3 regions of the Dermacoccus sp. PAMC28757 genome follow, and region 2 is predicted to be linked to each of the others. Evidence: predicted binding sites of a transcription regulator. Region 2 holds the regulator's gene; each other region holds the start of a gene.

Region 1 (4,208 bases), 440 kb from region 2:
CGCCCTGGCCGGCGCCGTCGATGATCGTCGTGGAATCCTTCGTCACCTGGATGCGGCGGGCCTGGCCGAGGACGTCGAGGTCGGCGGCCTCGAGCTTGAGGCCGACCTCCTCGGCGATGACCTGGCCGCCGGTGAGGATGGCGATGTCCTGCAGCATGGCCTTGCGGCGGTCACCGAAGCCGGGGGCCTTGACGGCGACGACGTTGAACGTGCCGCGGATCTTGTTCACGACGAGCGTCGAGAGGGCTTCGCCCTCGATGTCCTCGGCGATGATGAGCAGCGGCTTGCCGGACTGGACGACCTTCTCGAGGACGGGCAGGAGGTCCTGCACGTTCGAGATCTTGCCCTGGTTGATGAGGATGTAGGCGTCCTCGAGGACGGCTTCCATGCGCTCGGGGTCGGTGACGAAGTACGGCGAGAGGTAGCCCTTGTCGAACTGCATGCCCTCGGTGTACTCGAGCTTCGTCTCGGCGGTGGAGGACTCCTCGACCGTGATGACGCCGTCCTTGCCGACCTTGTCGAACGCCTCACCGATGAGGCCACCGATGGTGGCGTCCTGGGCGGAGAGCGAAGCGACCTTGGCGTAGTCGTCCTTGCCGTCGACCGGGCGCGCGTTGGCGAGCAGCTGGTCGTTGATGGCGGTGACGGCCTTGTCGATACCGCGCTTCAGACCGGCCGGGGCCGCGCCGGCGGCAACGTTGCGCAGGCCTTCCTTGACGAGGGCCTGGGCGAGAACCGTGGCGGTCGTCGTGCCGTCACCGGCGACGTCGTTCGTCTTGGTGGCGACCTCCTTGGCGAGCTGCGCGCCGAGGTTCTCGTACGGGTCTTCGAGCTCGACCTCACGGGCGATGGTGACACCGTCGTTCGTGATGGTGGGGGCGCCCCAGGACTTGTCGATGACGACGTTGCGGCCCTTCGGGCCGAGGGTCACCTTGACGGCGTTGGCGAGCGCGTCGACACCGCGCTCGAGCGACTTACGCGCGTCGTCGTTGAATTCGAGGGTCTTGGCCATGATTCAACCTCTCTGGTTGATGCCGCGCGAGGCGGCGTGGAACGGGAGCCTGCTGCGTGAGTTCACGCGCGACTGGAGGGAACGCAATGCCCCGGCGGGCCGACGTGGGCCACGGCCGGGGCATGCGCGCACGGAGTGGGATCGTCAGGCGACGACGGCGAGCACGTCGCGGGCGGAGAGGATGAGGAACTCCTCACCACCGAACTTGACCTCGGTGCCGCCGTACTTCGAGTAGATGACCTTGTCGCCCACAGCGACGTCGACCGGAACGCGGTTGCCGTTGTCGTCCACGCGACCCGGGCCCACGGCGATGACCTCGCCCTCCTGGGGCTTCTCCTTGGCGGTGTCCGGGATGACGAGGCCGGACGCGGTGGTCTGCTCGGCCTCGACGGACTTGACGACGATGCGGTCTTCCAGCGGCTTGATGTTCACCGACACGGTGGCACCTTCCTTGTTGCGACGGTCCGCTCGAGCGGACGTGACGGATGCTTGTCCACCCCTGCCCACGCCACGTGGCGTGGCATGACAGCGCGCAGTGCCGCCTCGCCGTCGCGGGGGTCGAGGTGACGTGCTCGCTGGCACTTACCCAGGGGTGAGTGCTAACTCCGAATTTATTGCTCGCTTAGCACTCGGTCAAGCCGAGTGCCAGGTGGAGGGTCGGCGTTCGCTCAGGGCGCACAGGCGGGGCGGCTCTTGGTTGGAAGTTCGCCTGAAAGAATGAGCCCATGGATGCCGCCGCCGCGCACGCTCTCATGTCCGACGAGGGTCGTGAACTGCTCGCATCGCTGCCGCCCTACGACGAGAAGAACGCCGTCGCGCTCACCTCCCGATTGCGGGATCGGGGCTACTCCCCCGAACTCGTCGCCGCCGCGCTGACGCAGAGCCGATTGCGGGCGAAGGCCGTCACGAAGTTCGGCGCGAATGCCGAGCTGATGTTCTTCACCCCGGACGCCCTCGAGCAGGCCACTCGCTCGGCCGTGGCGGCTCTGCACGCCGAGCGTCTGCGGTCGTCCGGCGCCTCACGCGTGGTCGACGGCGGGTGTGGCATCGGCGCGGACGCCGTCGGTTTTGCTCGTGCCGGCCTCGACGTCATTGCCGTGGAAGCCGACCCGACGACGGCCGAACTCGCTCGCCACAACCTGGCGCCCTACCCCGCCTCACGCGTGGAGACGGGGTTGCTCGAAGACCTCGCACCCGAACTCCGCCGGGAAGCCCCGGACGCCGCGTGGTGGTTCGACCCTGCCCGGCGCATCCCGGGCGTTGCCGACATCCACGGCCGAACCAAGCGAACCTTCTCCCTGGCCGCGCTCTCGCCCGACTGGGAACTCGTCCAGCAACTCGCCGCTGATGCCCCGGCTGCCGGCGCCAAACTCTCCCCCGGCCTCGCGCACGGCGACATCCCGCCCGACTGCGAGGCGGAGTTCGTCTCGTACGCCGGCGACCTCGTCGAAGCGACGCTTTGGTGGGGCCAGGCCGTTCGCGACGAAGGCACGACGGCGACGATCGTGCGGCCGACCGACAAGCGCGCCGACGGTTCCGCCAACGCAGACAGCAGCGGCGACAGCGTCGAGCTTCGCCACGTCACGAGGCCCGACGCTGCCGACGCCTCGGGGGCCCTCGCGCGTCGCGCCGACCTCGGCGCCTTCTTCTACGAGGCCGACAAAGCGTTAACGCGTAGCGGTCTCGTCGGCGCGTTGCTCAACGCCGTCGACGGGCGCGAGTTCACGGCCGGGTACGGGTACGTCACCGCCGACGCGCTCACCGACATCGGTCTTCTCGGGCGCGCATACCGGGTGCTCGACGCCGTTCCGCTGCACGTCAAAACACTCCGCTCCTACCTGCGCACGCACGACGTCGGACGCCTCACGATCAAGAAGCGCGACGTCGACCTCGACGCCGACGCCCTGCGTCGACAGCTGAAGCTCAAGGGCTCCCAGCCCATGACCGTCGTACTCGTCAACCTCGACGGCGAGCGCACCGCCCTCGTCGTCGAACCCGCCTGACCTGACCTGCCACAGGTCGCACCTGGACGACCGCCGCTGCCCCCGAACTGAACCCGCCCCCCTGACTCAAGGGGCTGGAGCTTCAAACAGCGAGCGAAGTCACGAACAGGCCGAGTCGCCCACCTTGTTGTCGCCGACGGCAACCGGCAGCGTGCCGCCCGCCTTGGCCTTGCCCGCAAGGATGTCCGCGAGCGCCGCAAACGTCGACGGCGTGTTGCCGTACGTCGCGAGACCGACGGCTCCGGCCGGTCGCGAGGCGAGGACGTACGGGGTGTCGAGCGCGACCTGAACGCCGGCCTTCGTCGAGGAACCGGCACCCGAACCACCAGCGGAATCGGCTTCCGAGCCGCCGTCGGCCGACGCCTTACCTGCGTTGTACGACCCACCGGCGATGAGCGAGACGCGTGTGCCGGACGAGCCGACCGTGATGCCGCGGGCCGCGAGGGCCTTCGTCAGTTCCGCGCGGTCGGAGGTCGATCCGCCGTCGAGGCGGACGCTCTTGCCGACGAGCGGCTTGTCGCATGAGCCACCGAGCTGGGTGATCGACTCTCGCGCGAACTGCTCGGCGTCCTTGCCGTGCGCGCCGACGACGTTGGTCGCCGGAGCCTTGACCTGCTGGTGCCGCGTCGTCGCGACGATACGGGCAGCCGATTCCACGAGCCGTTCGCGCGTCAGCTCACCCGAGGCCACGGCCTTCTCGATGGCGGCGACCGACGCGGTGGCGTTGGCCGGCATGAGCACGACGTCGGCGCCCGCCTTGAGCGCGGAAACGGCTGCGGCACCGCCTTTGTCGAACTTCTTCACGATGGCGCCCATGTTCATGCCGTCGGTGACGACGAGGCCCTTGAAACCGAGCTTGTCGCGCAGTTCGCCCGTGAGCACCTTGTGCGACAGGGTCGAGGGCACGTTCGGGTCGATGTCCTTGAGCACGATGTGCGCCGTCATGACGGCGGGCGCCCCCGCCTTCACGGCGTTGGCAAACGGCACCCAGTCGCGCTTGGTGAGCGCCGAGACCGGCTGCGACTGCACCGCGTAGTCGACGTGGGTGTCCGTCGTCACCGAGCCGTGGCCCGGGAAGTGCTTGATGACCGGCACGAGACCGGCCTCCTGGAAGCCCTTGACCTGCCCGTTCACCGCGCGCGAGACGCGCTGCGGGTCGCTGCCCGGCGAGCGGACGGCGATCGTCGGATCCT
Region 2 (4,208 bases):
GTGGCCTGGGTGGCGGGAACGTCTGTCATCGTGCCTCCAGTCTAGGGCGCGTCAGCTCCAGCGCGAGCGCGCGAAGAGCGCGGCCAGTGCCGCGGGGCCGGCCGACGACGAGCGCAGCACCGTGCGACCCATCCGGACGCTCGTGGCGCCCGCAGCGGCGAACGCGTCGAGTTCGCCGGGCGTGATGCCGCCCTCGGGGCCGACGACGAGCACGACATCGCCCGCGTCGGGCAACGTCACGTCGCTCAGTCCGACCTCGGCGTCCTCGTGAAGGACGAGTGTGAGGGCCGATTCCTCGACGAGGCGGACAACGGCCTGCTTCGCCGCGAGCTCGTCAACGACGGGCGGCGTGGCCTGACGCGATTGTTTCGTGGCGGCCTCGGCCTGCGCCACCCATTTACGGTGCGCCTTGGCGGCCCGCTCGCCCTTCCACTGCACGATCGAGCGCTCAGCCTGCCAGGGCACGACGCGGTCGACACCTAGCTCGGTGGCGGCTTCGAGCGCCTGGAGATCGCGGTCGCCCTTGGCGAGTGCCTGGACGAGGGTGAACGTGACGGCCGGGCGCTCCTCGCGCTCAACCGTCTGCACGAGCGCCGTCAGTTCCGACTTGGCCGTGGACGCGACGACGCAGTGGGCCAGGAGCCCTTCGCCGTCGGCGAGGAGGATCTCCTCCCCCACGGCCATGCGCTTCACGGTGACCGCGTGGCGTCCCTCGTCACCGCCGAGCACGACCGGCTCCTCGGGCCGCATTTGCTCACGCAGCGTGCCCGGCGCGACGAAGTACAGATGTGCGGTCACGTCAGCCCTTCCAGGCCTGACGCAGCTTGCCGAGCAGGCCCTGGTTGACGGGCTGGAACTTGGGAGCAGGCGTTTCCTCGCCGCGCGACGCCGCGAACTGACGCAGCAGGTCGGCCTGCTCGCTCGTCAGCTTGCTCGGCGTGCGCACGTTGGCGTGCACGAGCAGGTCGCCGCGGCTCTCGGTACGCAGGCGCGTGACGCCGAGGCCCTTGAGCGTGACGACGTCGCCCGGCTGGGTGCCGGCCTGGATGTCGATGTCGCGCGGGCCGTCGAGCGTCTCGAGCGGAAGGGACGCGCCGAGTGCCGCGGCCGACATCGGCAGTTCGAGCGAGCAGTGCAGGTCGTCACCCTGACGCTGGAACATGGGGTGCTTCGCGACGCGCACCTCGACGTAGAGGTCGCCGGCGGGGCCGCCGCCGTGGCCGACCTCGCCCTCGCCGCGCAGCTGGATGCGCGTGCCGGTGTCGACGCCCGCGGGCACCTTGATGCTGATGGTGCGAGTGTCGCGCTTGCGGCCGTTGCCGTCGCACTCGAAGCAGGGGCTGTCGATGATGTCGCCGTAGCCGTCGCACGCCGTGCACGGACGCGAGGTGAGCACCTGGCCGAGGAAGCTGCGCTGCACCTGCTGGGTCTGGCCTGCCCCACCACACACGTCACACGTGTGCTTACCGGTGCCGGGGCGCGAGCCCTCGCCGTGGCACGTCGTGCAGACGACGGCGGTGTCGAACGTCAGGTCGACCTCGCCGCCGAAGACGGCGTCGGACAGCTCGATGTCGAGCGGCAGGAGGGCGTCCTGGCCGTGTTGTACGCGGCTGCGCGGGCCACCCGAGGCGCCCGCTGCGCCACCGGTGAAGAACGCGTCCATGATGTCGCTGAAGCTGAAACCGGCGCCGCCGAAGCCGGCACCCGCACCGCCGCCGGGCGCGTACGGGTCGACTCCCTGGTCGTAGGAGGCCTTCTTCTCGGGGTCGCCGAGCACCGCGTAGGCCTGACCGACGCGCTTGAACTGATCCGCCGCCTCGTCGGACGGGTTGACGTCCGGGTGGAGCTTGCGCGCCATCTTGCGGTAGGCGCGCTTGATCTCCTCGCTCGAGGCATCGCGGGAGAGGCCGAGTTCGGCGTAGTAGTCGTTCACGAACGTCCTTGTCGTCAGCGGGTGGAAAGGGATGTGTGCGGGGCGTCAGCTCTCGATGAGCTGTGAGACGTAGCGGGCCACGGCCCGCACGTTCGCCATCGTCTGGGGGTAGTCCATGCGGGTGGGGCCGAGCACGCCGAGGGCCGCCACGGCATCGGGGCCGTAGGAGGTGGTGACGAGCGACGTCGAGTGCAGGCCCTCGTGGGGATTCTCCGCGCCGATGCGGACCGTCACCTGGTCGTGGGCTTCGGCATCCTCGGCGAGGTTGCTCATGAGGCGCAGGATGACGAGGTGCTCCTCGAGTGCGTCGAGCACCGGCTGCACGTGCAGCCCGTCCGTTCCGGCGCGCGCGAGGTTGGCCGTACCGGCGAGCACGACACGCTCCTCACGTTCCTCCCCGAACACGGCGGTGATCGTCTCGACGACGGCGTCGACGTCAGCGCGCCGCTCGGGCTCGAACGCTTCGCGCAGCAACGACAGGCCGCGGGCCGCCTCCGCGAGAAGAAGGCCGTCGGTCTCGGCGTTGAGTCGCCCGCGCAGCCGTGCGACGAAGTCGTCACTCTCGGCCACGGGGTGGGCGAACTCGACGGTGCGCTGTTCAATGCGGCCCGAGTCGAGGATGACGACGAGCATGGCGCGGGTCGGCGTCATCGCGAGGCACTCGATGTGGCGCACCCGCGAGCGCCGCAGCGACGGGTACTGCATGACGGCGGCCTGCTGGGTGAGCGAAGCGAGCAGACGCGCGGTGCGCTCGACGATGTCGTCGAGGTCGATGCTCTCCGCGAGGAAGGCCTGGATGGCGCGGCGCTGGCTCGGCGTGAGCGGACGCACCTGAGAGAGGCGGTCGACGAAGACGCGGTAGCCGGCATCGGTCGGAACACGCCCGGCGGAGGTGTGCGGCGCAGCGATGAGGCCCTCGTCCTCGAGAGCCGCCATGTCGTTGCGAATCGTGGCCGCCGAGACACCGAGCTGGTGACGTTCGAGGAGGGCCTTGGAGCCGACCGGCTCGGACGTGGAGACATAATCGTGCACGATCGCGCGCAACACTTCGAGACGGCGCTCGTTGCTCATGCCTTCACACCTCCTTTGACCTCCTCCAAGGTTGGCACTCACGGGTATCGAGTGCCAAATCTTTCCGAGCGTGTTCGCTCAGGGCGTCGCGGCCGCGTCCGGCCGGAATGTCGGGTTTTCCCCACCGTCAGGAGACCTGCAGGCAGGATGGTTGTGCCCCCGTGCCTCTCCACAGCGTCGAAGACATGAGCACTCCAGACGTCACAGCCCCTGTCCCCAGGAACGCCGCCGGCTCGGCGACGGACCGCGAGTTCCGCTGGTCCCCACGCCAGGCACTGCGCGACAGCGCCTACCTGTTCGCAGGCTGGTGGGTCCACCTGCTGGGCTTCGTCGCGTTCGCCGTCCTCATGTCCGGCGGGCTGGGCATGCTGTTCGTGCTCGTCGGCATTCCGCTCGTCCTCGGCGGCCTCGGAGTCGCTCACGTCATGACGGACGCCGAACGCTCCATGCAGCGCCGTCTTCTGGACCGTGCCCTCCCCGATGCCCCGACGGCGGTGGAGACCGGATGGTCGATCAAGCGCGTGTGGGAGGCACTCAAGGACCCGCGGCGGAATCGGTTCTCGACACCTTGACGCCGCGGGAGCACGAGGTGTTTTCACTCATCGCCGAGGGTCTGACGAACCGAGGCATCGCGAAGCGCCTCGTCGTCACGGAGGGCGCCGTGGCGAAGCACGTGCAACGCATCTTCACCAAGCTCGATCTGGACACCGACGGCGACGAGCACCGTCGAGTGGCGGCGGTGCTCACCTTCCTCCGCTCGTCCTGACCGTGGGCGGCGCCGCTTCTGCGCCGGTCCAGCGCGCCTCCGCCCGTGCCGCGTCGGGCTTGCCTACCCTGACTGCCATGAACGACCGCTACGGCTCCGACGTCCTCTCCGGTGACTGGCGCGCGCCCAAGCGCGGCCGATCCCGTGAGGTTCCGGCCGAGCGGGATGTCGTCGTCGAGGACGCCCAGAGCGGTTACGTGGGTGCCGTCGTTCGCGTCGAGAAGTCCGGTGGAACCCACGTCGTCTTCCTCGAGGACCGCTTCGGCAAGACCCGCGGCTTCGCGCTCGGGGGCGGCTTCCTCATCGACGGTGAACCCGTCATCCTCACTCCCCCGCGTCCCGCAGACGCTGCCGCACTCGCCGAGCGCAAGGTGCAGGCCGGACGCACGGCATCGGGTTCGGTCGCCGTCCCGAACGCCAAGGCGCGCGTGGCCCTCG
Region 3 (4,208 bases), 600 kb from region 2:
TTCGACGCGGCGGGGTTGACGAGCGTCGCCAGCAGGACGTCGGAGCCGGCCTCCTTGAGGCGGACGACGGCGTCCTCGATGCCGGCCGCGAGATCGTCGAGGTTGACCGACGGGCGCATGATGTCGTTGCCGCCACCCACCATGCTCACGAGGTCGGGCTTCATCGCGAGGGCTGCGTCGAGCTGGGGGCCGATGACGTCCGCGAGTAGTCTGCCGCGCACCGCGAGGTTGGCGTACTCGAGCTTCGCGCCCCGCTCCTCCTGCTGCATCGCGATGTCGACGGCGAGGCGATCAGCCCACCCGAGGTAGGCGTCGTCCTCGCGGGGGTCGTGGTCGCTCATGCCCTCGGTGAAGGAGTCACCGATGGCGACGTACCGGTGCCAGAGCAGACCGTGGTGCGTCTGTTCGGATGCCTGAGCCCCGGGCGCGGGGAGGTCGTTCGTCATGCAATACGCCAATCGATCGTGTGGGTTCCGAGCTGCTCCAACAGCTCGTTCGTGCGGCTGAAGGGCTTGCTGCCGAAGAAGCCGCTGCGCGCGGAAAGCGGTGAGGGATGCGCGGATTCGACGGTCGGGGTGTCGCCGAGGTGCGGGGCGAGCGAGCGGGCGTCGCGACCCCAGAGAATGGCGACGAGGGGCTGCTTGCGCTCGACGAGCGCCGTGATGGCCTGCCCCGTGACGTTCTCCCAGCCGTGACCGCGGTGGCTTGCGGGCTTGCCGGGCTGAACGGTGAGGCAGCGGTTGAGCAGGAGCACGCCCTGGTCGGTCCACGCGCTCAGGTCACCGTGTTCCGGCGGCTCGATGCCGAGGTCGTCCTTGAGTTCCGCGTAGATGTTCTGCAGGCTGCGCGGGATCGGGCGGACGTGCGCATCGACGGCGAAGCTGAGCCCGATCGGGTGCCCAGGCGTCGGGTACGGGTCCTGGCCGACGATGAGGACGCGCACGTCCTCGAACGGCTGGGTGAACGCTCGCAGGACGTTCTCGCCCGCCGGCAGGTACCCGCGCCCGGCGGCCACTTCGTCGCGCAGGAACTGCCCGGCAGTGGCGATGTGGTCGGCGACCGGCGCGAGGGGTTCCACCCAGCTGGGATGTACGAGTTCGTCATACGGCTGCGGCATGCCGCCAAATCTATCGCGAGTCGATTCACCGCGCGGCGTGCTCCGAACGGGCCGGAGGCTCGAGCGTCTTGCACGTGGATGGTCGGTTTGGGTGAAGATGCGCGCGACGTCGGCGTCATCTTCAGCCAAACCCGCCATCCACGCGCCTTTGTCCTGGCCCTGGTGTTCGGGCGGGCAGGAGGCGACGATCTACCCTGGTCGCATGCCCGTCATCGAGACCCCTGCAGGTGCCCGCGTCCCCGGTGACGACGAGGCGCCCGGGCTGAGTGAACGAGACCGCGCCATGCTCGCCTTCGAGCGCGAGTGGTGGAAGCTGCCCGGCGCCAAGGAAGCCGCCATCAAGGAGCGCTTCGGCATGAGCGCGACGCAGTACTACCAGCAACTCAACGCCCTCGCCGACACGGCCGAGGCGCTCGCGGCCGACCCTCTGCTCGTCAAGCGCATCCAGCGCCGTCGCGCCTCACGCCGTCGCACGAGCTGAGCGCCCACCCCGACGTGCGTCTGCCGCTGTGAGCGAACACGGCGGTCGCAGCCCCGTCGCCGTTTGCACTCGCAGGGGGCGAGTGCTAATCATGGCCTTAGCACTCTGAACATGAGAGTGACAAAGACCTGACTGCATGAGTGAGGGTTCGGGGCTCGCGCGACATGACCGCGCGAACGATCGGGCTCGTCCGTCGCGGGCGCTGGTGCGGTCACTACGTACGTCACGTGGAGGAGCCACGCACATGGCCAAGACCATTGCTTTCGACGAGGAGGCCCGTCGCGGCCTCGAGCGCGGCATGAACACCCTTGCCGACGCGGTGAAGGTGACGCTCGGCCCCAAGGGCCGCAACGTCGTCCTCGAGAAGAAGTGGGGCGCACCCACGATCACCAACGACGGTGTCTCCATCGCCAAGGAGATCGAGCTCGACGACCCGTACGAGAAGATCGGCGCGGAGCTGGTCAAGGAGGTCGCCAAGAAGACCGACGACGTCGCCGGTGACGGCACGACGACGGCCACCGTCCTCGCGCAGGCCATGGTGAAGGAGGGCCTGCGCAACGTTGCGGCCGGCGCCAACCCGATGGCGCTCAAGCGCGGCATCCAGCAGGCCGTCGACGCCGTGAGCAAGCAGCTGCTCGACCACGCCAAGGAGATCGAGACGAAGGAGCAGATCGCTGCTACCGCGTCCATCTCCGCCGCTGACCCGCAGATCGGTGAGCTCATCGCCGAGGCCATGGACAAGGTCGGCAAGGAAGGCGTCATCACCGTCGAGGAATCGAACACGTTCGGCCTCGACCTCGAGCTCACCGAGGGTATGCGCTTCGACAAGGGCTACATCTCGGGTTACTTCGTCACCGACACCGAGCGTATGGAGGCCGTACTCGACGACCCGTACATCCTCGTCGTCAACTCGAAGATCTCGAACATCAAGGACCTGCTGCCGGTTCTCGAGAAGGTCATGCAGTCGGGCAAGCCCCTCATGATCATCGCCGAGGACGTCGAGGGCGAGGCCCTGTCGACGCTCGTGGTCAACAAGATCCGCGGCACGTTCAAGGCCGTTGCCGTCAAGGCTCCGGGCTTCGGTGACCGCCGCAAGGCCATGCTCGGCGACATCGCCATCCTCACGGGCGGCCAGGTCATCTCCGAGGAGGTCGGCCTCAAGCTCGAGACCACCGAGCTCGACATGCTCGGCCGCGCCCGCAAGGTCGTCGTCACGAAGGACGAGACGACGATCGTCGAGGGCGCCGGCGACGACGAGCAGATCAAGGGCCGTGTTGCTCAGATCCGCGCCGAGATCGAGAACTCCGACTCCGACTACGACCGCGAGAAGCTCCAGGAGCGCCTCGCGAAGCTGGCCGGTGGCGTCGCCGTCATCAAGGCCGGTGCCGCGACGGAGGTTGAGCTCAAGGAGCGCAAGCACCGCATCGAGGACGCCGTTCGCAACGCGAAGGCCGCCGTCGAGGAGGGCATCGTCGCCGGTGGTGGCGTCGCGCTCATCCAGGCCACGAAGGACGCCGAGTCGGCCTTCGCCGGTCTCGAGGGTGACGAGGCCACGGGTGCGAACATCGTGCGCGTCGCCGCTGAGGCTCCGCTCAAGCAGATCTCGCTCAACGCGGGTCTCGAGCCGGGCGTCATCGTCGAGAAGGTGCGCGGTCTGACGCCGGGCCACGGTCTCAACGCCGCCACGGGCGAGTACGTCGACATGATCTCCTCGGGCATCATCGACCCCGCCAAGGTGACGCGTTCGGCTCTGGAGAACGCTGCGTCCATCGCGGCGCTGTTCCTGACGACCGAGGCCGTCATCGCCGACAAGCCCGAGAAGAACGCAGGCGGCGACGCTGCGGGTGCGGGTATGGACGGCATGGGTGGCATGGGCTTCTGACGAAGCGCGCATGCGTAGGTTGAGGGTCGTCCGAGCGAATGCGAGGGCGGCCCTCGGCCGTAGCGGAGTGCGAGGAAGAAGCCCAGATAGACATGGGCTTCTGACCCTGGGAGGCGAAGGTTGGGGGCTCGGCGAGCGAAGCGAGCTCAGCCTCCGGCCGTAGCCGAGCGGGTGTCAGAAGCCCGAGAAGGAATGGCTTCTGACACCTGCAGGGCTCATCTCTGACGAAGCGGGCGATCACCTTCGGGTGGTCGCCCGCTTCGCTGTGCGCGTCGACCGGCGTGGTGGCGGCACAGTGACGCGTGCCTCACGGCCTATGTGCGACGTCGTCGCACCAGGGCGTTAGGGTAGGCCTGCGCCTCGGCGCTGGGGATTCTGGATCACAAGGAGTACGCACATGGTTCGCACGGCGAACAGGACGACCATCGCTGCGGCAGCGGCTGCGCTCGGAGTGGCTCTGGCGGGGTGCTCGGCGCCCGGGGGCTCCGACGGTGACAAGGCGTCGTCGTCGACGAACCAGATCACGCTGGCAGATGCCGAGCCGGTCGGTCAGTACTACCCGGTAGCCGGTTACGGCGCGACGGGCGTTTCACCTGTGTTCGAGGGTCTCCTGCGTCCGTCGGCGCCGAACGACAAGGAGCTTCCCGACCTCGCGCCCGCGCTGGCCGAGTCGAAGCCGAAGGTGAGCGACGGCGGCAAGACGTGGACGGTGCGCCTCAAGAAGGGCG

What was found. The regulator HrcA, encoded in region 2, represses chaperone genes, less so after heat shock. The targets are predictions, from matches to a motif close to TTNGCACTCGNNNNNNNCGAGTGCNAA.
Region 1: a site for HrcA is predicted at 1,635-1,661, ahead of groES (co-chaperone GroES). Genes of this name have one in related genera too.
Region 3: a site for HrcA is predicted at 1,661-1,687, ahead of groL (chaperonin GroEL). Genes of this name have one in related genera too.

Annotation. Positions count from the first base shown of each region.
Region 1 covers NZ_CP060292.1:1,467,040-1,471,247, reverse strand. The annotation lists gene groL (chaperonin GroEL) at 1-1,012, opposite strand, end outside; gene groES (co-chaperone GroES) at 1,157-1,450, opposite strand; gene H7F30_RS07080 (class I SAM-dependent methyltransferase) at 1,738-3,015, shown strand; gene H7F30_RS07075 (glycoside hydrolase family 3 protein) at 3,115-4,208, opposite strand, start outside.
Region 2 covers NZ_CP060292.1:1,903,153-1,907,360, reverse strand. The annotation lists gene H7F30_RS09165 (PhoH family protein) at 1-29, opposite strand, end outside; gene H7F30_RS09160 (16S rRNA (uracil(1498)-N(3))-methyltransferase) at 52-798, opposite strand; gene dnaJ (molecular chaperone DnaJ) at 800-1,933, opposite strand; gene hrcA (heat-inducible transcriptional repressor HrcA) at 1,979-3,004, opposite strand; gene H7F30_RS09145 (sensor domain-containing protein) at 3,190-3,576, shown strand; gene H7F30_RS09140 (LuxR C-terminal-related transcriptional regulator) at 3,594-3,770, shown strand; gene H7F30_RS09135 (DUF3097 domain-containing protein) at 3,848-4,208, shown strand, end outside.
Region 3 covers NZ_CP060292.1:1,305,902-1,310,109, forward strand. The annotation lists gene H7F30_RS06350 (SGNH/GDSL hydrolase family protein) at 1-446, opposite strand, end outside; gene H7F30_RS06355 (uracil-DNA glycosylase) at 443-1,117, opposite strand; gene H7F30_RS06360 (DUF3263 domain-containing protein) at 1,320-1,598, shown strand; gene groL (chaperonin GroEL) at 1,843-3,480, shown strand; gene H7F30_RS06370 (ABC transporter substrate-binding protein) at 3,878-4,208, shown strand, end outside.